One region of the Pseudarthrobacter sp. TAF60_1 genome, then DNA from elsewhere that is predicted to be linked to it. Evidence: riboswitches for the same ligand, from Rfam matches in the RefSeq annotation. Region 1 holds a riboswitch; each other region holds the start of a gene.
The links. A riboswitch is a leader RNA that binds a small molecule or an ion and turns the genes downstream of it on or off. The one in region 1 is predicted to bind cyclic di-AMP.

Region 2: it holds a riboswitch for cyclic di-AMP, as region 1 does, so the genes downstream of both, AB4Y73_RS13675 (M23 family metallopeptidase) here and AB4Y73_RS02960 (LysM peptidoglycan-binding domain-containing protein) in region 1, are expected to answer to the same signal.
Region 3: it holds a riboswitch for cyclic di-AMP, as region 1 does, so the genes downstream of both, AB4Y73_RS16250 (hypothetical protein) here and AB4Y73_RS02960 (LysM peptidoglycan-binding domain-containing protein) in region 1, are expected to answer to the same signal.

Annotation. Positions count from the first base shown of each region.
Region 1 covers NZ_JBFRDI010000002.1:151,117-158,457, reverse strand. The annotation lists gene AB4Y73_RS03000 (thioesterase family protein) at 24-827, opposite strand; gene AB4Y73_RS02995 (endonuclease/exonuclease/phosphatase family protein) at 991-1,668, shown strand; gene AB4Y73_RS02990 (NUDIX domain-containing protein) at 1,675-2,208, opposite strand; gene AB4Y73_RS02985 (DUF1918 domain-containing protein) at 2,269-2,463, opposite strand; gene AB4Y73_RS02980 (DUF1810 domain-containing protein) at 2,567-3,007, opposite strand; gene AB4Y73_RS02975 (DNA alkylation repair protein) at 3,035-3,553, opposite strand; gene AB4Y73_RS02970 (TraR/DksA family transcriptional regulator) at 3,559-3,924, opposite strand; gene AB4Y73_RS02965 (coiled-coil domain-containing protein) at 4,004-5,308, opposite strand; cyclic di-AMP (ydaO/yuaA leader) riboswitch at 5,679-5,848, shown strand; gene AB4Y73_RS02960 (LysM peptidoglycan-binding domain-containing protein) at 5,853-6,662, shown strand; gene AB4Y73_RS02955 (dienelactone hydrolase family protein) at 6,729-6,860, opposite strand; gene AB4Y73_RS02950 (globin domain-containing protein) at 7,189-7,341, shown strand, end outside.
Region 2 covers NZ_JBFRDI010000011.1:79,182-86,522, reverse strand. The annotation lists gene AB4Y73_RS13675 (M23 family metallopeptidase) at 109-933, opposite strand; cyclic di-AMP (ydaO/yuaA leader) riboswitch at 937-1,153, opposite strand; gene AB4Y73_RS13670 (metal-dependent transcriptional regulator) at 1,327-2,019, opposite strand; gene serC (phosphoserine transaminase) at 2,287-3,417, shown strand; gene AB4Y73_RS13660 (MFS transporter) at 3,460-4,779, opposite strand; gene AB4Y73_RS13655 (DUF3027 domain-containing protein) at 4,825-5,346, opposite strand; gene AB4Y73_RS13650 (cold-shock protein) at 5,356-5,739, opposite strand; gene AB4Y73_RS13645 (hypothetical protein) at 5,965-6,198, shown strand; gene AB4Y73_RS13640 (helicase-associated domain-containing protein) at 6,209-7,341, shown strand, end outside.
Region 3 covers NZ_JBFRDI010000015.1:32,138-39,478, reverse strand. The annotation lists gene AB4Y73_RS16260 (glycosyltransferase family 39 protein) at 1-601, shown strand, start outside; gene AB4Y73_RS16255 (ArnT family glycosyltransferase) at 608-2,680, shown strand; cyclic di-AMP (ydaO/yuaA leader) riboswitch at 2,887-3,045, shown strand; gene AB4Y73_RS16250 (hypothetical protein) at 3,051-3,743, shown strand; gene AB4Y73_RS16245 (YdeI/OmpD-associated family protein) at 3,922-4,365, shown strand; gene AB4Y73_RS16240 (VOC family protein) at 4,460-4,834, opposite strand; gene upp (uracil phosphoribosyltransferase) at 4,957-5,592, opposite strand; gene AB4Y73_RS16230 (phosphatase PAP2 family protein) at 5,634-6,326, opposite strand; gene AB4Y73_RS16225 (nucleoside deaminase) at 6,457-6,963, shown strand; gene AB4Y73_RS16220 (glycosyltransferase family 4 protein) at 7,017-7,341, opposite strand, start outside.

The DNA of each region.
Region 1 (7,341 bases):
CCGTTAATTGGCCCGCCGGCCCGTCAGGTCCGGCGCAGGGTCAGGATCTGCTCCGCACGGCCGAACGGTCCCTGGATGTCATGGAGGACGGTGGAGGTGAGGCCGATTCCGTCAGCACCGAAGGAAACGGCGTTGTCCAGGCCAAGCCATTCGCCCTCGGGCCTGCGGTACATGTGGATCTGGAGGTCCAGGTTGGGAAAGGCATAGCTGCCTTTGCCCGGGGGGACCCGGGCTGCGATCCCGTTGGCAGTGTCCACCAGGCCCATCAGGCGGGTGAAGTCGCTGCTGTCCGCTTTGTCCGTCAGGGGGTGCTGGGTGCGGAGCCAGACTGTTCCTGCCCCGTCCCGGTGCCCCTCAGCCACGCGCATCTCCAGTGACCGGATGTACCCGCCGGGCCAGATGGAGGCGCCGTCCAACGGTTTACAGTCATCCGGCGCAGGGATGGCGGCGTCCTCGACGGCGGCCACCTCCGCTGTGTCACTGGTGATCATCCGCCAGGCAGTGGCCCTGATGGCTACGCGGCCGTGGGCAACCAGTTCGGCCTGCAGCAACTCGATGGTCTTGCCCGGACGAAGCGTGGTGGTTTCTATGTGGAATTCGCCGCCGGGAATCAGGCCGAGGATCTCGTAGCTCAGCCTCGCCATCCGCATATCCGCTCGGGGCTCGTGCCGCTCCAGGCTGTCAGCCATCAGGCCTGCGGCCGGCGCCATGTGCTGCTCATGCTCGTTCCAGGCGCCCTGGGCGTGGATCGTTGAGCGGAAGCGCCCACCGCCCAGCGACTGATAGTAGAAGGTCCCCTGGGCAAGTTCAGGCAGTTCCTTGGTCAACGTTGGCCCCTCTGACGTTTCTGGGTGAATGATCGTTAACTCTAGCCGGTCCCCCGGGACCCGGGGGTGGTGAACCCGCAGAGTTCCGGCGCCCGCAGAGCCCATTCGGACTAAACTCAGAAATTGGCCCTGTCAGCGACCCTCGAAGTGAGGTGTTCCACGAATGCGCGTCATCAGCTACAACCTTCGGAAGCACAAAGCGAGCGGTGAATTGCTCGCCCTAGCGCGGAATTTCGCCATCGACGCGTTGTGCCTGCAGGAAGTGGACTCGGCCGACCTGCCAGACACGCTGGGTCCGCTAAACCTCGCGGACACCACCAAGGGCAACCGCCTGGGACTGGCCATCTATTACCGCACCAGCCGGTTCACCGCCGTGGACACACAATCCTTTGCGTTGAAGAAATCAGTCCATGACAGGGTGCTGGCGCCGGCCCACGAGCGGCTGATTGGAACCCGCGTGGTGGACAACGAAACCCAGCACGAACTGGTCATCGGCTCGTTCCACGCGGCTCCGCTCACTGCATCTAATTCACTGCGGAGAAAGCAGATCCATGCCGCCCATGCGGAGCTGCTCAGCATGGGCACGGGCCTGATGACGCTGATGGTGGGGGACTTCAACTATCCGTTCTTCACCAAGAACCTGCACGCCCACATGAAGGACTCGGGTTACGCCTTGTCTTTGAGCAACCGTCGGACCTACACACGCTACAAGGTGTTCAGGGGCCATTTTGACTTCGCCACCTCGCTGGGCCTGGATATCGCAAGCGTTGAAACCCTCCCGCGCGGCAAGTCGGACCATTTGCCTATCCTGGTCAATGCGGAGTACGGCAAAGGCTACTGAGTTCGCTTACTGACTCCGCCGTGTGTGGTGCAGGAGTCGGGGCTGCAGGTGCGGCCAGGATTGCGCGAAGCCGGGGTGCAGTTCCTTGCGGTCCAGCTCCTCCACTGGTACCCACTGGAGCTCGAGGCTTTCCGGATCGCTGATCACGGGGTCAAAGGGTGAGATCACCAGAACTACAACGGTGGTGTATGTCCAGTAGCCGACGTCAAGCACGGAGGTGAAAAGCACATCAACACCGTCCGCCGGCACGGCTGCTTCCTCGTAGGCCTCGCGAAGGGCACCGGTAACCGGGTCTTCGTGCTGGTGGAGCGCTCCGCCAGGCAGTCCCCAGGTTCCGCCGTTGTGGCTCCACAGTGCACGGTGCTGGAGCAGGACCCCCTTGGAGGGGTCGTAGGCCAATACGCCGGCCGCACCGAACCTGCCCCAGAACTTCCCCCGGTCACCCTCCACCCACGCATCACCCGGGTCCCGCGGGCCCGTGCGTGCAGGCGGAAACTGGCGGTTGGCATCAGGGAATGTGGAAGCCAGGGAGTGATCCATGGTTCCAGTCTGACAGGTGCACAGCGACTCTGCCGGGGCACCTGCAGTGCCCGGCCAGTCTTACTGGCCCTCGTGCACGCGTTCGACGGCGAAATCACCGCCGGGATACATGACGGTTTCGTGTCCGTCATCGAAGCGGACAAGGTACGGCGGATGCCCTTCCTGACCCCGCACTTCCATGATCACTCCGTGCCGGTCGGACGACCCGACGGTCCGGCCCCTGACGATGATCCTGTCGCCTTGAGTTGCCTCCATGGCAATCACCTCCAAGGCCCAGAGTACGGCCCGGCAGCGGGCAGTAACAGGGGTGCGTGGCACGATTCAGATAGGCCGCTACGCCTCCCGTCTGCGCGCCGGGTCAGTCCCGGCCGGCGGCGAGCAGTTCGTCGGTGGCGGGGTCAGGTTCGCCGTCGAAAAACTGTGCCAGCACCGTCTTGAAGACAGTCTCGCCGGGCGCGGCGCGCAGGAACAGCGTCATGGAGGAGCGCAGTTTTTTCGCATCAATGCCGCCCATAATGTCGGCGGCGGAACGGCCGGTGTGGGTGGACACCGCCACGCTGCACTCGAGCAGCCGTGGGCCCAGGACGTCGTGCTTGAGGTAGGCCTGCGCCTCCGCCAGCGAGGTGATGGCGTATTTCACGGACGTGGGACTGCTGCCGAGGCCGGCGATCTGCGGGAAAATGAACCACATCCAGTGGCCCTTCTTGCTGCCCAGCTGCAGCTCGGCCAGGGCCTGCCTGTAGGTGCCGCCGCTGTCCTGCGCTTGAACAAAGCGTTCCAGGTCGTGGGTGGTGGTCATGGATGTCTCCTTCTGTGGGGCATGATGTCAGGCGGTGATTTCCGCAGCAAGGGCCGCGGCATGGCGGACCCACCGGTCAGGGTCCTGGCTCCAGCGTGCCATCACCACGCCGGCACGTTGCCGGTCCAAGCCGCCCAGTGCCGCGAGCAGGGGAACCACGACATCAGCGATCAGGGGGTCCACCAACTCGGCTGTCTGCGCTGACCGGATGAAGCCTTCCAGCCGGGTCAGGTCCGAGTGCCGCAGGAGGGCCACCTTGGATTGCAGGAGGACGACGGCGGCAAGGCGGCGCTCGTAGACTGGCCGCCTGCCCGGTCCGGGCTGGCCCCAGAGCTGCGAGGCCAGTGCTGTCACGTCGTCATGGCCAAGGCCCTTGAACTTGGTGCCGGCGTCCCGGATAGTGCCCCGCGCGGCACCCACCGATGCCCCGTAGGAACGGAGCACCCCGCCCACGCGCGATTCCACCTCCTCTGCCCGGTACCAGGTGCCTTCATTCTGCAGGGTGTTATCGATGAAGCCGGCAGCGTCCTGCACTCGTTGATTCACCGGCGTCACCTCGCGCCCTGGCGGGAGGCGCCGGCATGCTCGATGCAGTAAGGGGTCCAGGGCCTTGCCTCCAGGCGGCCCTCGGCGATCGGGGCTCCGCACACGGCGCACACCCCGTACGTGCCGTCCGAGATTCTGTGCAGCGCGGCTTCAACCTCGGCCAGGCCGGCGCTGCTCTGGTTCAGCAACGCCGACGCCTGGGACAGCTCGAAGGCAATGGTGGCACCCTCCGGGTCATGTTCGTCATCCACATTGGAGTCCTGGCGGGCAGCATTGGCTGATGAGATGTCTGCCCGGAGCGCCGGAAGCAGTGCCAGCTTCCGGTCCCGCTCTTCCTCCAGCAGGATCCGGAACCGTTCAAAGTCAGCCATGGGAAAAGCCTAGCGCCGCGGAGTTCACCAAGACTGCGGAATTCGCCAAACCCGGGGCAACAGGCGGTAGCGGAGCCTGTCAGTACCAGTTCTCGATCACGGAGTGGTTCCAGGCGTCACACGGAGACCCGTAGCGGTTCGCGATGTAGGCCAGGCCCCAGTCAACCTGGGTGCGGTAACTTGTGAGCCAGTCGCTGCCTGCGCTCGCATACTTGCTGGCGGGTAGCGCCTGCGCGATGCCATACGCCCCTGAATACGGATTGGTGGCCGTGGTGAGCCAGTTGGATTCTTTCATCCACAGCTGCGCCAGGCATGGGAACTGGTCCTGGCCCCAGCCGTACGCGGACAGCCGCCCTGCAGCGTAGTTCCTGGCGCCGGCGGGGTCGTTTACCGCGCCGCCCGGAACAGAAGGTACGACGACGACGGGCGGCGGCGTCGGCGTCGGACTTTCAGCCGGAGGTGCTGGAGCAGGGTTCTGCGGTGCGGGGTTCTGCGGTGCGGGGTTCCGGGGTGCCGGGTTCGCCGGGGTCTGGGCGGCAGCCCGGGCGGCGGCTTCAGCCTGCCGGCGTGCTTGCTCCTCCGCTGCCGCGCGCTTGGCTGCCTGGGACACTTCGTAGGCAGCCAGCGCCGCTTGGCCCTGCCTGAATTCTCCTTCCACCGCTGCGGTGGTTCCCTTGAGTGAGGCGAGTTGGGCGGTGAGTTCCTGGCTGTGCCGCTGTTGTTCCGCGACCTGCTCCGACACGGCCTGCTGGGCTGCCTGGGCTGAGGACAGCTTGGCCTCGGCAACGCCGGCGAGGCGTTCCCGCTCAGCCTTGGCGGCGCGCTCCTGCTCGGCCAGTGCTGCCGAGATTCGTTCCGACTCAGCTGATTTGTGGACCAGCAAGGCTGTCTTGTCACTGACGATCCGGACGATGTCCAGGCCGTGGATGCTGTTCGACTGGATGGCGTCGAGCGCCACGAAGAAGCCCATGTTTGTGCCGCCGGTCTTGTAGGACTGTGCGGCGAGGGCCCCGATGTCCCTTTTGTGCCGGCCCGATTCCTCCTGTGCACGGGCCACCTGCGCGGCCAAGGCATCCACCCTGGAACTGGCAGACTGGAGATCGGTCTGGGCCACAGCGTATTCCGCAGCAGCAGTTACTGCGGCGTTGCCCAGCGCCTCCGCCTGAGTTTGCAGGCCACCGAGCAGATCTCCGATTCTAGTGACTTCAGCGGCCGTGCCGGCCTCGCTTTGCCGGGCCTTCTCCACGTCCTGCCAGGAAGGATACCCGCCGGGCGGAGCCTCGTCCGCGGCGTGCGCAGGCAGCATGGCAAACGAGGCGGCCGTGGCCAGTACAACCACTGCCGTGAGACCGGACAGCCACGATTTTTGCGCAAACGGGGACATAGTTCGTGAGCTTACCGGGCAAGTCCTAGATTGCGGCGAACATTGTCTCCCAAGTGGCTTGGTAGCCGATCCGAGCCATCCGGTAGGGTGCACGCTCTGCCCACGAGGCAACCTAAAGCCCACTCAGGCGTCTTTTTTTGAGGCAAACCGATCAGATGGATGACCCGACCGGGCATATACGCGTCCCGTGCGGTGACCTGCACCTTCATAGCCGAGGCCAGAAGATCCAACAAGGGAGCTAGGGTGAATTTTTGCCCTACATTCCGTTATCGGAATGTGACATTCGGGAAAAGAAGCGGTTATGGTCGTTTAGTGCCCTGGTTCAAACCGGGACATTCCCGTCAGTATGCCGAGCCCTGCCACTGACCCGGGACCCCAGACGCTATGCAACTGGCAGGGACGGGGGAACCACATTTCCGCGGCCTACACAGGCCTTGGGGTTAAGTCGGCATTCGTCCTGTCCTTCATGGCGGCATTCCCGGCCGGGTCTCTCCAACCCGAACCCGACAGCTCACCCCGCAGGCATGGGAGAGGCAATCACACCATGTCCAAGAAGTTCACTTCCGCACGCCATCGTGCAGTCACCACCACCACGTCCCGCGCCATGATGATCGGACGGCCGGCCCTTGTAGTGGCCGCCGCATCCGGACTGTTTTTCGGCTTCAGCGCCCCGGCCCACGCCGGCGTCCACGGACCTGACAATACCGGAACAGCCAATGCCCAGGGCCAGGTAAGCGCACCGGCAGCCGCCGCGGCTCCGGCCCCCGCAGCCAACGTCCACACCGTCGTCTCCGGCGACACCCTTGGCCAGATCTCCGCGGCCAACGGCGTAGCACTCAACGACGTCCTGGCAGCCAATGGCTTGTCCCTGACGTCGATCATCTACCCGGGCAACCAGATTCAGATTCCCGGCGCCGGACAGGGCGCAGCAGCACCGGCCGTGGCAGCACCGGCTCCGGCCCCGGCAGCGAAAGCAGCCCCCGCACCGGCTGCGCCCGCCAACACCGGCATCAAGCTGGCGTCAACGCCGGCCCCCGCGCCCACCGGCGCAGCCGGCTCGGCAATCCTGGCCTCCGCCTACTCCCAACTCGGGGTACAGCAGGACTGCACCGCCATGGTGGAGAAGGCACTGCGCTCAGTAGGCAAGAGTGTTGGAGACCTGGCCCCGGGCCAGTTCTTCCAGTACGGAAGCGTTGTTGGCACACCCGCCCCGGGTGACCTGGTGATCACCGCCGGCCACGTCGGCGTCTTCGCCGGCAACGGCCAGGTTGTCAGCGGCGGCGTGGACGGTTTCAAGACCGAGGTCCACTCCATCAGCTGGCTCCCGGGCGCCTCCTTCGTCCACGTAGCGTGACCCCCGCCGGCTGGACGGCGGCGCGCGGTGCCCAGCCGCCCGCCGTCGTCGGCCGCTGCTGCGTACTCAGGCGTGCTGCCCAAACCAGGACAATATGTCATTCCAGGCGGCGGCCGCCTGGGTCTGGTGATACTGTTCCCGAGTGTCATTGTGGAAGGCGTGGTCCACGCCCGGACAGACGGTGAGCTGATGCATCACCTTGGTGGTTAAGGCTGCCGCCGCCGTTACGGGAAGGCCATCCGGTATAGGTCGTTGGCTGCGATGACCGTCGAGTCCCGAGCGCTGCCCCGCAAATCCACCCGGTCTGCCAGTTCCTCCGGTCCCGGACACCAGGGCACGGACCACCTGGTCCCCCGATGCCGGTTAATGCTGGTGGAGCGGATGGATCACGCCGTCCGAACCGAGTGTCCCGCTGCAGGCTGGCTACTACCATAAGTCCCTTCTCCGCGCCCGGCCGGGCTGCTACATTGGCACGGCCAAGGCTGATCACGGCTGGGTTCAGCCGGTCAACACGGAAGGACGCATTATGCTCTCTGACACTTCCCGCCCCGTCATTCAGGCAACGCTGCCTGTAGTGGGTGAAAATATCGAAGAAATTGCGAAGCGGTTCTACAAGCACATGTTCGACGCGAGGCCGGACCTGCTCGACGGCCTGTTCAACCGTGGAAACCAGGCTGAC
Region 2 (7,341 bases), on a different contig from region 1:
CAACTTCGGAAAAGTTGACGCGCCTTAGACGTTACAGGACTTCGGAACCAATGTCACATTCAGGTCACGGCATGTCACTGCGATTTGAGAGTTTGCCATCATTTGGGCTTAGAGCCAGCCTGTGGGGTCAACAACGTCGCCGTTGACCTGGACCTCGAAGTGAAGGTGGCAGCCTGTGGAGGCGCCGGTGGTGCCGCTGAGGGCAACGACCTGGCCGCGGGTCACGGTCTGGCCAACCTTGACGCTGGCCGAGGACAGGTGGTTGTACGTGGTTTCCAGGCCGTTGCCATGATCAATCACCACGCGGTTGCCGCCGCCGTACTGGTGCCAGCCGACGAACGTCACAGTGCCGCTGGCGGCAGCCATGACCGAGGTCCCGCACTGGGCCACATAGTCCTGACCGCGGTGAAAGTCGCCGGCGCCACCCGTGATGGGGCTGACTCGAAAGCCGAACGGTGAAGCCGTAATGAGCTGGGCGAGCGGTGGACCAAGGCTTCCTGCGGAGGCAGCACGCGTGATGGATCCGGCCGACTGCGCGCTCAACAGCTGCTTCAGTTTGCCGTCCGGGTCACCCTGGGTCACCACAGAGGATCGGCTGAAATCAATCTGGGCGCCCGCTTCTGCGGATATTTCCGGCTGTGGGGCGGCCGACACTGCCGCAACGGGGTGGCCGGGCTGCTGGTCTGCCATCACCGGGCCCGTCACCGGCACAGTCACGGTCAGGACCAGGCCCGTTGCAGCAAGGGCAATGCCGGCCTTCTGCCCAACGCCGCTGGCGGCCGCGAAATCGGTGACCTGCCGGAAGGCCCCGCGGCGGCGGCGAGCTTCGCGCTGCGGATCGCGGGGCCTCTCCGCGGTGGCATCTTCGACCGCGCGGGCCGCCGAAGCGGGGCCAGCCGCCCGGCGGCGGCCCCTGGAGTATTGCGTGGTCAAGAATGTTCCTCTCTGGATAGCCTGCGAAGTTAGCTGTCGGATTCGGGTCAGAGAGTTCAAAGACCCGGTCCGCCGGTGCAAGCTCTCGGCGCAGAGATACCCATAAGGAACCTTCACTGGAGAGGCTTGCTGCTGACGGACTTCACCCCGAGGCAGCCTTGCGACTGCCGGTTGTGGTTCCCCCGCCTCTGCCAGTTGGTGACTCGTGCACCTGATCCGCTGGCAGAGCTCGGCTCCGGATCAGGTAACGCTTTTATATCGACGCTTGGGTTTAAACTATAAGCGATCAAAACGGACAGTAACAATTCCGTTATATTTGCGCAACCGCCACCGTTGCGCTAGCGCCTTGTGTAAGCGCACCCCGAGGCGCCACTTCGCCGGATGGCGGTGGTCTCAGCTGACGGAGACGAAAACGTGAACGGCAACTTCCGGAGGCAGCTCGAGCGCGCCCTCGATGCCCGGAACCCGCACGGAAATGTACTCCCCCACACGCTCCAGCGACACGGAAGCTCCGGGCCTGATGCCGCCTTCATCCAACTGCACCAGCAACTCAGGTTCCACCTGGATGGGCTCAGCCAGCCGGCTGACGGTGACACTCGACGTCGGCCCGTATCCGCGCATGGCCTCAACGAGATTAATCACACCAGCTTCCGGGAGGGCGGCAGCCCCGCCCAGCGCGGCCAACCCTGGGATGGGATTGCCGTACGGTGACTTGGTGGGATGGTCAAGGAGCTGGTAGATGCGCCGTTCCACCCGCTCGCTCATCACGTGCTCCCAGCGGCATGCCTCATCATGGACGTAGGCCCAGTCCAGGCCAATTACATCAGCCAGGAGGCGCTCCGCGAGCCGGTGTTTGCGCATCACCTCAGTGGCACGCTTGCGGCCGGTGTCGGTAAGTTCCAAATGACGGTCTCCGGAGACCACTACCAGTCCGTCACGCTCCATCCGGCCGACAGTCTGGGACACGGTGGGCCCGGAATGGCGCAGCCGCTCGGCGATGCGTGCGCGAAGAGCAACGATGTTCTCTTCTTCAAGTTCCAAAATGGTTCGAAGATACATCTCCGTGGTATCGATCAGATCCGTCATCCAGCTCAGCTCCTCGAACAAAGTACCTTGCGTTGACCCACCGTATCGCGTTCAAGCCGCAGCGAGGTCCAGTAAAAAGCTTAGCCTATTTTGACTTTGTCCGGATAATCCCCAATCGTCTCACTGACCAGACTATGACGGTCCCGGTTGCCGCCAGATCCAAGGTTTCAGGCAGAATAAAAGCGGCCCTCGTTGCAGTCGCCGCTGACTGCCGGCCACCCCACCGTCCCGGACGCCCATCACGTCCATGCCGAAATTGGAGCCCTTGTGAGCGAAACCAGCATCACTATTCCTGCCGATCTCCTGCCCAAGGACGGACGCTTCGGCGCGGGACCTTCCAAGGTCAGGCCGGAGCAGATTGAGGCACTCTCAGCAGCATCCCGGACCATCCTCGGAACCTCCCACCGCCAGGCGCCCGTCAAGAACCTGGTGGGTTCCGTCCGCGACGGCCTCAGCCAGTTCTTCCGTGCCCCGGAGGGCTACGAGGTGGTGCTCGGCGTGGGCGGCTCAACCGCATTCTGGGACATCGCAGCCTTCGGCCTGGTGGAAAACAAGGCCCAGCACCTTTCGTTCGGCGAGTTTGGCTCCAAGTTCGCTTCCGCCACCAACAAGGCACCCTTCCTGGATGCCTCGTCGATAATCAAGTCCGAGCCCGGCACCCGCCCGGTGCCCCAGGCGGAGGCCGGCGTTGACGTCTACGCGTGGCCGCAGAACGAAACCTCCACCGGCGTGGCTGCTCCGGTCAAGCGGGTCGCGGGCGCCGACGACGGCTCGCTGGTCCTGGTGGACGCTACCTCTGCGGCCGGCGGCCTGGATGTGGATGTTGCCGAGTCGGATGTCTACTACTTCGCCCCGCAGAAGAACTTCGCGTCCGACGGCGGCCTGTGGCTGGGCCTCTTCTCCCCCGCCGCGCTGGAACGCGCCGCGCGGATCAAGGCCAGCGACCGCTGGATCCCGGACTTCCTGGACCTGCAGACCGCCATCGACAACTCCAGGCTGAACCAGACGTACAACACGCCGTCGCTGTCCACGCTGGTGACCCTCGACGCCCAGGTGCAGTGGCTGAACTCCAACGGCGGCCTCGACTTCGCCAGCAAGCGCACTGCCGACTCTGCGGGCCGGATCTACGCCTGGGCAGAGGCCTCCGAATACGCCACCCCGTTTGTGGCCAAGGCCGAGGACCGCTCCAACGTCATCGCAACCATCGACTTCGAGGACTCGATCGACGCCGCGGCCATCGCCAAGGTGCTGCGCGCCAATGGCGTGGTGGACACCGAGCCGTACCGCAAGCTGGGCCGCAACCAGCTCCGGATCGCCACCTTTGTTGCCATCGAGCCGGACGACGTTACCGCCCTGCTGGCAAGCATCGACTACGTGGTGGGCAAACTGCGCAAGTAACCTCCACACGGCGCGAGCGTCCCGTACGGGGGCGTACTTGCGTCAGCGTTCGACGGCGTCGTCCGGGTTTTGGTCCCGGGCGGCGCCGTTTGCTGTGTCCCCCAACGTGGAGACGACGCGGAACTGGCGCAGGCCGCGGGCACGCCGGTTGAACGTGAGCCGGAGCTGTTGGGCACGGATGATCCACACCATGCCAATCAGGGCAGCGGTGATCCCGGAGGCGGCCGCGACGGCAAGGGACCAGCGTCCCCCTGCGACGTTGGCGACCCAGCCCACCAGCGGCGCCCCGATAGGCGTGCCGCCCATGAAGATGGCCATGTACAGGGCCATGACCCTGCCCCGCATGACCGGATCGGTGGTGGTCTGGACGTAGCCGTTCGCGCTGGTCATCATGGTGATCGCAAACAGCCCCACCGGCACCAGCGCAACCCCGAACCAGAAGTAGTTAGGGGCCAGCGCGGCCAGTCCGGAGGTCACGCCGAAGGCAGCGGCGGCGCCGAAGATCATCCGTAACCGTGGTTTCCCGCGGCCGGCGGACAACAGGGCACCGGTAACGGATCCGATCGCCATGATCGAATTCATCAGGCCGAACGCGCCGGCGTCCAGCCCGAATTCAGTGCCCACCATGGCAGCGATGAACAGGACGAAGTTGAGCCCGAGGGTTCCCACGATGAAGACTGCCACCAGGACCACCACGATGTCCGGCCGGAACCGCACATAGCGCAGCCCCTCCCGGATACGCCCCTTGCCGGGCGCCGCGCGGGGCAGCTGCCGCAGAGACGCCGTCGGGATCCTCCACAGGCTTAAGAGCATCGCCAGGAACGTGACGGTGTTGATCAGGAAGACCCAGCCTGGGCCGACGGCCACCGTCAGGACCCCGGCCACCGCGGGCCCGATCATGCGGGCCACGTTGAAGGAGGCGCTGTTCAGTGCGACGGCGTTGGGGAGGTAGTCGTCGCGGACCAGCTCCGAAACGAAGGTCTGGCGGACCGGTGCATCCAGTGCGGACACCATGCCCAGCAGCAGGGCAAAGCCATATACGTGCCACAACTGGCCGACGCCGAGGACCACCAGGACGCCCAGTGCGGTACTCAGCAGCGCCATCACAGACTGGGTCATGATCAGCAGCTGTTTGCGGCTGTAACGGTCCGCCACGAGCCCGGCCACGGGAGCGAGGAACAGCTGGGGGCCCAGCTGGAGGGCCATGGTGATGCCCATGGCGCCCGCGTCGTGATCGGTCAGGTGGTCGAACACCAGCCAGTCCTGGGCGGTCCGCTGCATCCAGGTTCCGATATTGGAGACCAGGGCGCCGATGAACCAGATCCGGTAATTGAGGATGTGCAGGGATTTGAAGGTGGACATCATGGCCGGCCTCCGTGCTGATCAACCCTGCGCGTCACCAACTGCCTAGTCAGCCTCGCCAACAGGTTCGTGTTCGCCGGGCTGGTCCGTGTCCGGTTCTTCATTGCCGGCAGGTTCCTCATCCAGTGCGGGGTCGGCCTGGGCGGGCTCTTCCTCCATTGCCTGTGCGTCCTCGGGGCGGACACGTTCGGCCCACGGCACCCACTCCGGGGACAGGATGGAGTCCGCCGACGGGAGGAGGCCCAGCTCGCTGACGGTCACCACCTTGGAGCGGGAGTTCCTGGTCACCACTGCGTACCATTGCCAGCCCTGGTAGCCGGGCAGCTTGGATTCGAAAAGGTGCGTGACCAGGCGGTCGCCCTCGCTCTTGGCCGCGATATGGGCCCCGATGTCCGAGGGCGCGGTGATGCCCTCGATGGCGGCCCGCGCCAAGTCGACGGCGGCCGCGAGGAAAGCATCCGGTTTGCCGACCCGCCACACGGGCACGCCGGCGCGGCGTTTGGCCTCAGGTTTGACGCCTGCCTGCTCCACTTCCGTGGTGTCCGGCTGTTCAGCTTCCGGGTTCATCGCCAAGGCCTAAACGTCCAGCTCGTCGGCAACCTTACGCAGTGCCGCCGCGATCGCTTTGCCCTTGTTGCCTTCCGGGTATTTGCCCGCGGACAGGGTGCCGGAGAGGTTATCCAGGACGGTTACCAGGTCCTGCACCAGCGGTGCCAGGTCCCGGGCACTGGGCCGCTTGGCTTTGGCGATGGACGGGGTCTTGTCCAGGACACGCAGGCCCAGCGCCTGGGCGCCTTTGCGTCCGTCGGCGACGCCGAACTCAACGCGGGTGCCGGCCTTCAGTTCCGTAACGCCTTCGGGCAGCGATGATTTGGGCAGGAAGACTTCCTGGCCGTCTTCGCCCGCGAGGAATCCGAAACCCTTTTCCTTGTCATACCACTTGACCTTGCCGGTAGGCACGTAATCAACCTTCTTCGTTCTGCGTCTTGAGACACGGCCGGCAGTCACCGCATCCGCACCGTTATGCGGGTTCAGGGTATGACAGCGACGGACCGTGTTGGTCTGTTCCTTCAAGGTTATCCTGCCGCGGACGGATTCCCGCTTTCAGCGGCCCGTCGTCACGTTCGTCACCGCCGCCGTTGCCCATCCGGCTACCCGGGCGGCCGCCCTGTTAGCGTTACGTGCATGACACCCTCGCGTTACCGGCGCCCACTGATGATCTGTGCAGCGGTAGTTGCCGTCCTTTCCCTCGTGGCAGTGGGGGCGGTAATGGCCATGGCTTTTGCGGGCGTGGCCGCCCCGGTCTGGGTCACGTCCACCGCCTTATACGGACTGCCCGTAGCCTTCCTCCTGATGCTTTTCCTAGTGCTGGACAGCGTGGCCGGCAGGCGCCGGGCGGGAAAGTCCGGCGGGCTGTAACGTTGGACTGATGTCCCTTATCCGCGCGCTCAGCAAAGAGTTGGAGGCACGCAGCGATGACTCGTTGCGGGCCCTCTTTGCAGCGCGGCCGGATCTGGTGTCCCCACCGGTCCCCGACTTTCCCGCGCTGGCGGCCAGGGCCAGCGCCCGGGTCAGCGTCCAGCGCGCCCTGGAGCGTCTGAACAGACCCCAAATGCAGGTGCTGGAGACGCTTCATCTGTGCACCAACACGGACACTGCCCATAGTGCCTCGGCCGCGGGCGTGCGGAAGCTCATTGCCGGGTCCACCGTGGCGGCGGTGGAACGAATCCTGGCCTCGCTCCAGGAACTGGCCCTGGTCCACAGGGCTGAGCCGCCGCACGGGACCCCGGTAGCGGGGCATCGGCAGCGCTACTACCTGCCCGTGGGGTGCCTCAAGGACGTCGTGGGCATCTATCCCGCCGGGCTGGGGCGCAGCTACACCGAACTGGTCCGGCTCCAGCCGGCCTTCGCCCAGCGGGTAGTCCAGCTCGTCTCCGAGCTCCACCACAGCGGTGTGGCTATCCAGGAAGCCACCACGCCCATGGAGGCGGCGCTCGCGCTGCAGCACTGGACGTCCTCACCGGAGGCACTCGCCCAGGCCTTGGCCGGAGCGCCGGAACGGACGACGGCGTTGCTCGCCAAATTCCGTAACTGGGCCATGGGTGCCGTCCCCCAGGCGCAACGGAAAGCGTCAGTGGCACACCAAAGCGCCGACGTCGGGCCCGTGGACTGGCTGCTGGCGCGGGGACTCCTCGTCCCGCTCGACGCCGCCCACGTGGAACTGCCGCACAGCGTGGGGCTGTCCCTGCGCGGCGGTGCCATCATCAACGATTTCACCCTTGCGCCGCCGGTGCCGGAGCTGGGCAGCACCACCGCTGCCCTGCGCCGGAACGCAGCGCTGGGCGCCATCGCCGAAACGCTTCGGCTGGTGGGCGAACTCCTGCACGCGGTCAGGGCCCAGCCTTTGGCCACGCTGCGCAGCGGCGGAGTGGGGGTCCGGGAAATGAAGCGACTGGCCGAGGCCTTGCGCATCGACCAGCACCAGGCCGGCCTGCTGCTGGAACTGAGTGCGCTGTCGGGCCTGCTGCGACTTGATGTTGATTCCTCCACGTGGGTGCAGCC
Region 3 (7,341 bases), on a different contig from region 1:
TGCAGCGGTTATCCTTCGGCTCGACTCCCATGGCACCGCGGGCAGGTTCCGGCCGGCCTCGGCCGCTGCCGTCGTCGTGGTGTCACTCCTTGCGGGAGGCTTGGGGACCGGGGCCTGGACGCTGGCGACTGCTGCCGCCGCGCACTCGGGCTCCATCCCGACGTCGGGCCCCGCAGGTTCCTCCGGTGGCGCCTTCGGAAACCGCACAGCCGGATTGCGGGACGACGGCAGCGGCCCCGGCGGGGAAGGAACGGCGGACTCCGCGGTGACCGCGTTGCTCTCAACCACCACCACCAAGTGGTCCGCGATTGTCTCCGGCGCTACGCAGGCGGCCAGCTTGGAACTCGCAACAAATACCAGTGTGATCGCCCTGGGCGGATGGAACGGCGGCGATCCGTACCCGACGCTCGCGCAGTTCCAGGACATGGTGTCCAAGGGCGAGATCGGCTATTTCATCGAAGGCGGCGGCATGGGTGGCGGGGGCATGCGCGGAGCCGGCACGGGGGGCCGCGGCGGCAACTCTGAGGTCGCAGCGTGGGTGCAGGCCAACTTCCAGGCCCAGACCGTGGGCAACTCCACCGTGTACGCGCTGGCGAAGTAGCACGCTGTGGCCATCAACATTCCGGGTCACGCCACCGGCGATCCCCGGGAAATAACGGGCGTGCACGCCGGCGGTCCGGAGGCGGGCCGTCCTCAGGCGGGACTTGCGCAGAGCGGTCCACCACATCTCCGCCAGCGTCTGGAGTTGGCGGTGGTCCTGGCGGCCACGGCGGTGCTGTACCTCTGGAACCTCGGCGCCTCGGACTGGGCCAACGCGTTCTATTCAGCGGCGGCGCAGGCCGGTTCACAGGATTGGAATGCCTGGTTCTTCGGTTCCTCCGACGCCGCCAATTCCATCACCGTTGACAAGCCCCCGGCTTCGCTGTGGTTCATGAGCCTTTCAGTCCGTCTCTTCGGCTTGAGCTCGTGGAGCATCCTGGTCCCCCAAGCACTCATGGGCGTAGCCACGGCTTGGCTGCTGTATCTCGCGGTACGGCGGGCGGCGGCACCGGCCACCGGCGATACCCGGCTGGCACACCGGGCCGGCCTGCTGGCGGCAGTGGTTCTGGCCATCACACCGGTGGCCACGCTGATGTTCCGTTTCAACAATCCCGACGCCTTGCTGGTCTTGCTCATGACTGCTGCCGGATACGCGACGATCCGGTCTATCCAGGACGGCAGGGTGCGCTGGCTGACGCTGGCCGGGGTGTTCCTGGGCTTCGGGTTCCTAACCAAGCAGCTCCAGGTACTGCTGGTGCTTCCCGGTTTTGCCGCGGCCTACGCTCTGGCGGCTCCGGGACGAATCGGCCGGCGCCTGCTGCATCTGGCGGCGGCGGGCGGAGCCATGCTGGTCGCGGCCGGCTGGTGGCTCGTCGCAGTGGAGCTGACGCCCGCGAACCTGCGGCCCTACATCGGCGGTTCGCAGAACAACTCGATCCTTGAGCTCACGCTCGGCTACAACGGTTTAGGCCGCCTGACCGGCGAGGAAACCGGAAGCGTGGGCGGCGGCAACGGATGGGGCATTCCCGGCCTGTTGCGGATGTTCAACACCGAATTCGGCGGCCAGATAGCGTGGCTGCTGCCTTCCGTGCTGCTCCTCGCCGCCGGCCTGCTGTGGGTTGGCCGCCGCGCACCGCGCACGGACGCTGTCCGGGCCTCGGTCATGGTGTGGGGCTCGTGGGTGCTGGTCACCGGGCTGGTGTTCAGTTTCATGGCGGGCATTATCCACCCCTACTACGCGGTGGCGCTGGCGCCCGGCATCGCGGGGCTGGCCGGGCTGGGCGGTGTCCTTCTGTGGCAGCACCGGCGGCAGCCCGTCGCAGCCCTGTTTCTCTCAGCCGCCGTGGCGGCTGCGGCATTCATGGCCTTCGCCCTGCTGGGCACCACCTCTGCCTACGGTCCGTGGCTCCGCTGGCTGGTCCTGACGTGCGGGCTCGCCGGCGCCGCAGGTGTGCTGTCCGGCAGGTACATGCCGTTCCGTTCCGTTCAGCGGACGACGGCGGTCCTCGCCGTCGCTGCCTCCCTCTCCGGACCGCTGGCCTTCTCGCTGTCAACGGCGGCCGTCGCTCACAGCGGCGCGATCGTTAGCGCCGGACCGGCTACGAGCGCCGACAGTTTCCGTCCGGGCGGCCCTGCTGCCGGCGGAATAGGCAGCCCCGCTGGAGGGGCACGCAACGGCGCAAACGGCAACGGCTTCGGTGCCCACGGCAACGCCAACGGCAACGCCAATGCCAAGGGCAACGGCAACCGGCCGAGCGGCACAGGCCGGCAGGCCGGCGGAATGGGTGGCCTCCTAGGTGCCACCACGCCGTCGTCCGAGCTTGTTGCAGCGCTGAAAAGCGACGCTTCCCGCTACACCTGGGCCGCCGCCGTCGTAGGTTCCAACAATGCCGCCGGCTACCAGCTGGCCACGGAACTGCCGGTTATGCCCGTGGGTGGCTTCAATGGAACAGACCCCTCCCCCAGCCTTGCCCAGTTCCAGGATCTGTTGAGGCAAGGTAAGGTCCACTACTTCATTGCCGGCGGAACGATGCGGTCCACCAGCGGATCGGACGCTCCCTCTCAGATAGCACAATGGGTGGCAGCGACCTTCCCGGCCCAGACCATCGGCGGAACCACTGTCTACGCGCTGACCGGATAGAACGTGCACTGAATGGCCCCTGCGCACTCACGCAGGGCCCTCCTTTGAAAGCGGAAAGTCTTCCCGCACTCAAAGTCCGCCGAACACCACAAGGCAACACGCCGCCATCGTGATGCTCGTTACCAAAATGTGACTTATGCGGTCGGCTCCTGTACCGTCGATAGAGTGAGGCCGCCAATAGGACCTCTCATCCGGATGACGCCAAGCTCTGCCACTCCCCGGATTCCGTTCGATCGAGGCAGAGGCGGGGGACCCAGAGTCCCGGGCTTTTAGTGCCCTTGGGGTGAAGCCAGCACGTGATGTTCCGTGCGGCCGGATGCCCTCATCCGAACCCGACAGCTAACTCCGCAGGTGTGAGAGGCGATCAATCATGTCTGAATCCAAGGTACAAACGCGCCCGCAGGACGGGTCAAATAAACTCCGCAACCGCATTCCCTCCCTGGGACAGCGCGTGGCCGTAGTCGGTACGGCGCTCGCACTCCTCGTCGGGTTGGGCGCAGCAGGCCAGGTGTCCGAGTCCGGCGGCCTCACAGCGGTCAGCGACACCCAGAAGCTGTCCACTGCCGACATCGAGTCCCAGTTGACGATGGAAAAGGCCCAGATGCAGGCCAAACCGGCACCGGAACCTGCCGCTGCAGAAATCAGCGTAGCCCCGCAGGCCGCCGAGCCTGCACCCGCGCCAGCGCCTGCACCCGTGCCAGCGCCTGCACCCGTGCCGGCCGCCGCACCGGAGCCGGCGCCTGTTGTAGCCGTGAATGACCCCGCCGGAGCGCAGGCCTACGCCGCCGGCCAGTTGGCCAGCCACGGTTGGTCCGCGGACCAGATGCAGTGCCTGCAGACGCTGTGGACCAAGGAATCCGACTGGACCACCACGGCAACCAACGCCAGCAGCGGCGCATACGGCATCGTCCAGTCGCTGCCTGCCGAGAAGATGGCGAGCGCCGGCGCGGACTACCTCACCAACTACCGCACACAGATCAACTGGGGCCTGAACTACATCCAGGAGCGCTACCAGTCGCCGTGCGGTGCGCTGAACTTCCACCTGTCACACAACTGGTACTAAACCGATTCCCCGGAATCCGCACAGCCGCAGCAGGCCCTGAATCCCCCGGTTCAGGGCCTGCTGTTTTGCATCCACGCTGCCGTCCACTGTCCCGGCAGGCCCTTCCTTCCCGGCGGCCCCTTCCTTCCCATGGTTCGTGTCCTTCCCATGATTCGGGGCGCCGGGGCATACTTGGCCCATGAAATTCACCACCACTATCGTGGGCAGCGGCAACAAGGCAGGCATTGAGGTCCCCGAGGAGGTGGTGGCGGAACTGGGGGCGGGCAAGCGTCCGCCGGTGGTGGTGACCCTCAACGGCAAGAGCTACCGGAGCAGCATTGCGGTCATGGGCGGGCAGTACCTGATTGGAGTGAGCACCGCGAACCGGGACTTCACCGGCGTAGCGTCCGGTGACACGGTGGAAGTGGACGTTGAACTGGACACCCAGCCCCGCATCGTCGAAGTCCCGGACGACCTCGCATCCGCCCTGGCCGCCGAACCGGAAGCGCAGGCGTTCTACGGCACGCTGAACTACAGCGCACAGCGCCGATACGTGGAGCCGATCGGCGACGCCAAGACGGCGGAAACACGAGCTCGCCGGATCATGAAGGCCGTGGCCGACCTCAAGGCCGGAAAGAAATGATCTCCCGCCAATGCATCCAACCGCAGCACGGCGTCGCCTACGTGAATCAACCGAGGTTTCGTGGCTCAGGCCTTAAGGTTCGCGGTCCGGCGACTCAGGGTTCGCGGCCCGGAATGTACTGCACGGCCCACCTATTGCCGTCAGGATCCGCGAAATACACAAAATGGCCCCAGTCCTGAACGTCCACGTCACTGACGTCAACGCCGTTGTTCTTGAGGTGGTCGTGGGCGGCCTGGATGTCGCTGACCACCATCTGCAGGCTTGGGGCCGTACCCGGCGGGGCGTCATTCAGGCCCTCGCCAATGCAGATGGAACAGGCGGAGCCGGGCGGCGTCAGCTGGACAAAGCGGATGCCCTCGCTGGGCCGCTCGTCGTAATCAGCGTTGAAGCCCACTTTGTTGACGTAGAAATCCTTCGCGCGGTCCACGTCGGACACGGGGACAAAGACAAGTTCAAGTTTCCAGTCCATCCGCACAGGCTAGCGGTGGCCTCCCGAATCCGAAAGGCCTGGATATTTCCTGTGGCGGGTCCGGCTGGCCAATCTGCCGCCCGAAGGACAGCAGCCAAACCCTCAGCCTGAAATTCCGCCGTTTAGCCGGCGATGCCGTAGAGGCGGTCTCCTGCGTCACCGAGGCCCGGCACAATATAGGACTTCTCGTTCAGCTTTTCGTCGATGGAGGCCAGGACGATGGTCACGTTGGCGTCAGCAAGTTCTTCTTCCAGCTTCGCCAGGCCTTCAGGCGCGGCCAGCAGGCAGATACAGGTGACGTCCGAGGCGCCGCGCTTGAACAGGAACTTAATGGCCTCGCGCAGGGTGCCGCCGGTGGCCAGCATGGGATCCAGGACAAAGATCTGCCGGTCGGTGAGGTCCTCCGGCAGGCGTTCGGCATAGGTGATGATGTCAAGCGTTTCCTCGTCGCGGGCCATGCCCAGGAATCCCACCTCAGCCGTGGGGACCAGTTTGGTCATGCCCTCGAGCATGCCGAGGCCGGCGCGGAGGATGGGGACCACCAGCGGGGTCGGCTTCGTGAAGGCGGTGCCAACCGTAGTGCTTACCGGCGTTTCGATGGTCACAGGCTGGGTGCGCACATCACGGGTGGCCTCGTACGCGAGCAGTGTCACCAGCTCTTCCGTCAGCATCCGGAAGACCGGAGACGGGGTGTTTTTGTCCCGCAGGACGGTGAGCTTATGGGCGACCAGCGGGTGGTCCACAACAAGAGTGCGCATGGGTCAAAACTATCATCCGGCCCGGCTGCCCCTGCCGCGAGTCAGCTCGGCTGTTCGTCCCGGATGACGGGGTGTTCGAACGTGGGAGCCGGACCGGCATGCTCGCGTTTCCGCAATACATGGAAAAGCCTGTGGGCCAGGATCACGATTCCCACCCACGCCAGTCCGAGCAGCCACGCCGCCATGACGTCCGTGAGCCAATGGTGCCCCAGGAAAACGCGGCTCAGTCCCATGGCAACGATGAAGAGCGTTCCGCCGGTGATCAGTGACACCCGGACCACCGTCCGTTGGAACTGCACGCACGCCAGGTAGACCACCAGTCCAATCACCACTGTGGTGTTCAGCGTGTGGCCGCTGGGAAAGGAAGGCGAGTCTTCATATGGCGGCACCGCGTCCGCGTGGTCCGGCCGCGTGCGGCCAACCAGCTTCTTACCGATGGTGGTGGCAGTAACGGAAAACGCCGCGGCCCCGCCGACCACGATCAGAGCGCGCCAGGTCCTTCCCACATATGTCAGCCAGGCGACAAGAATGCTGGCAAGAATGGGCATTCCTATACCGCCACCGATATTCGTAAACCCGGTCACCACCGAATCCAGCCAAGGGTTCCGCAGGCCTTCGGCAAACGACAGGGCAGGTTTGTCCAGGTTGGCCAAACCTACGTCGTCCACCACGTTGTCATAGACCTCGGCACCCAGCAGCGCCATGATGACCACCAGCACACCACCCACCAGCATGGTGATCCACAGCGCCGCGTAGGGTTTGAACCAGCGGCCTACACGGCCCCTGACTGTGTCAACATCCACGAATTCCTCCTGGCGTCAGTGGGTGGCAAGGACGGATATCCCTCGAAACTATCATTGAGCCATGGCACCGGGCGACAAGAAACACAACGAGTGGATGGGCTTCGCCCTTGACGAAGCCCGGCGCGCACTGGTTACCGAGGACGTGCCCATCGGCGCCGTTGTTATAGGGCCCGACGGCGTCGTGCTGGGTTCCGGACGGAATCAGCGGGAGGAATTGGGCGACCCCACCGCCCACGCCGAGATCGTTGCCATCCGCGAGGCGGCGGAGAAGCTGCGTGCCTTGTCGAAGCGTGAGGGAGGGGCCGGGGATGGCTGGCGACTGGCCGACTGCACACTGGTGGTCACGCTTGAACCGTGTGCCATGTGCGCCGGAGCCGTGGTACTGGCCAGGATCCCACGGGTGGTTTTCGGTGCGTGGGATGAGAAAGCCGGGGCGGCCGGATCGGTGTTCGACGTCCTCCGCGAGCGCCGGCTCAATCATTGGGTGGAGGTCTACGGCGGCATCCGGGAGGACGAGTGCGGGGCCCTGCTCAGGGATTTCTTCGCCGCCCACCGCGGCAAGCTCTAGGCAGAGGGTAGAGCTTTCATCCTGGAGGCCGGCGGCTGTTGCCGCGTGCCTGTTCATGCCTGATGGTGCATCTGAGGGAGCACACCGAGGAGCGCCGCCACCTTGCGTGCTGTGGATTCCCAGCCAGGCAAGTGGTCCCGGGCGGCATGTGCAGCTGTCCGCCAATCTGCGCGGAGTACGGCGTCAGCCAGCCAATTCCGGATCGCCGCTGCGAGAATCTCCGGTTCGTCGCTTTCACTGCCGGTAAGGACGACGGCGGTTCCCGGCAGGACCGGCAGGGCGGCCAGGCCCAGCGCCTCCACGGCCCCCGTGCCGGCCCGCACGATGACCGGGATTCCGCGTGCCAGCGACTCAGTAACCACCATGCCAAACGCTTCG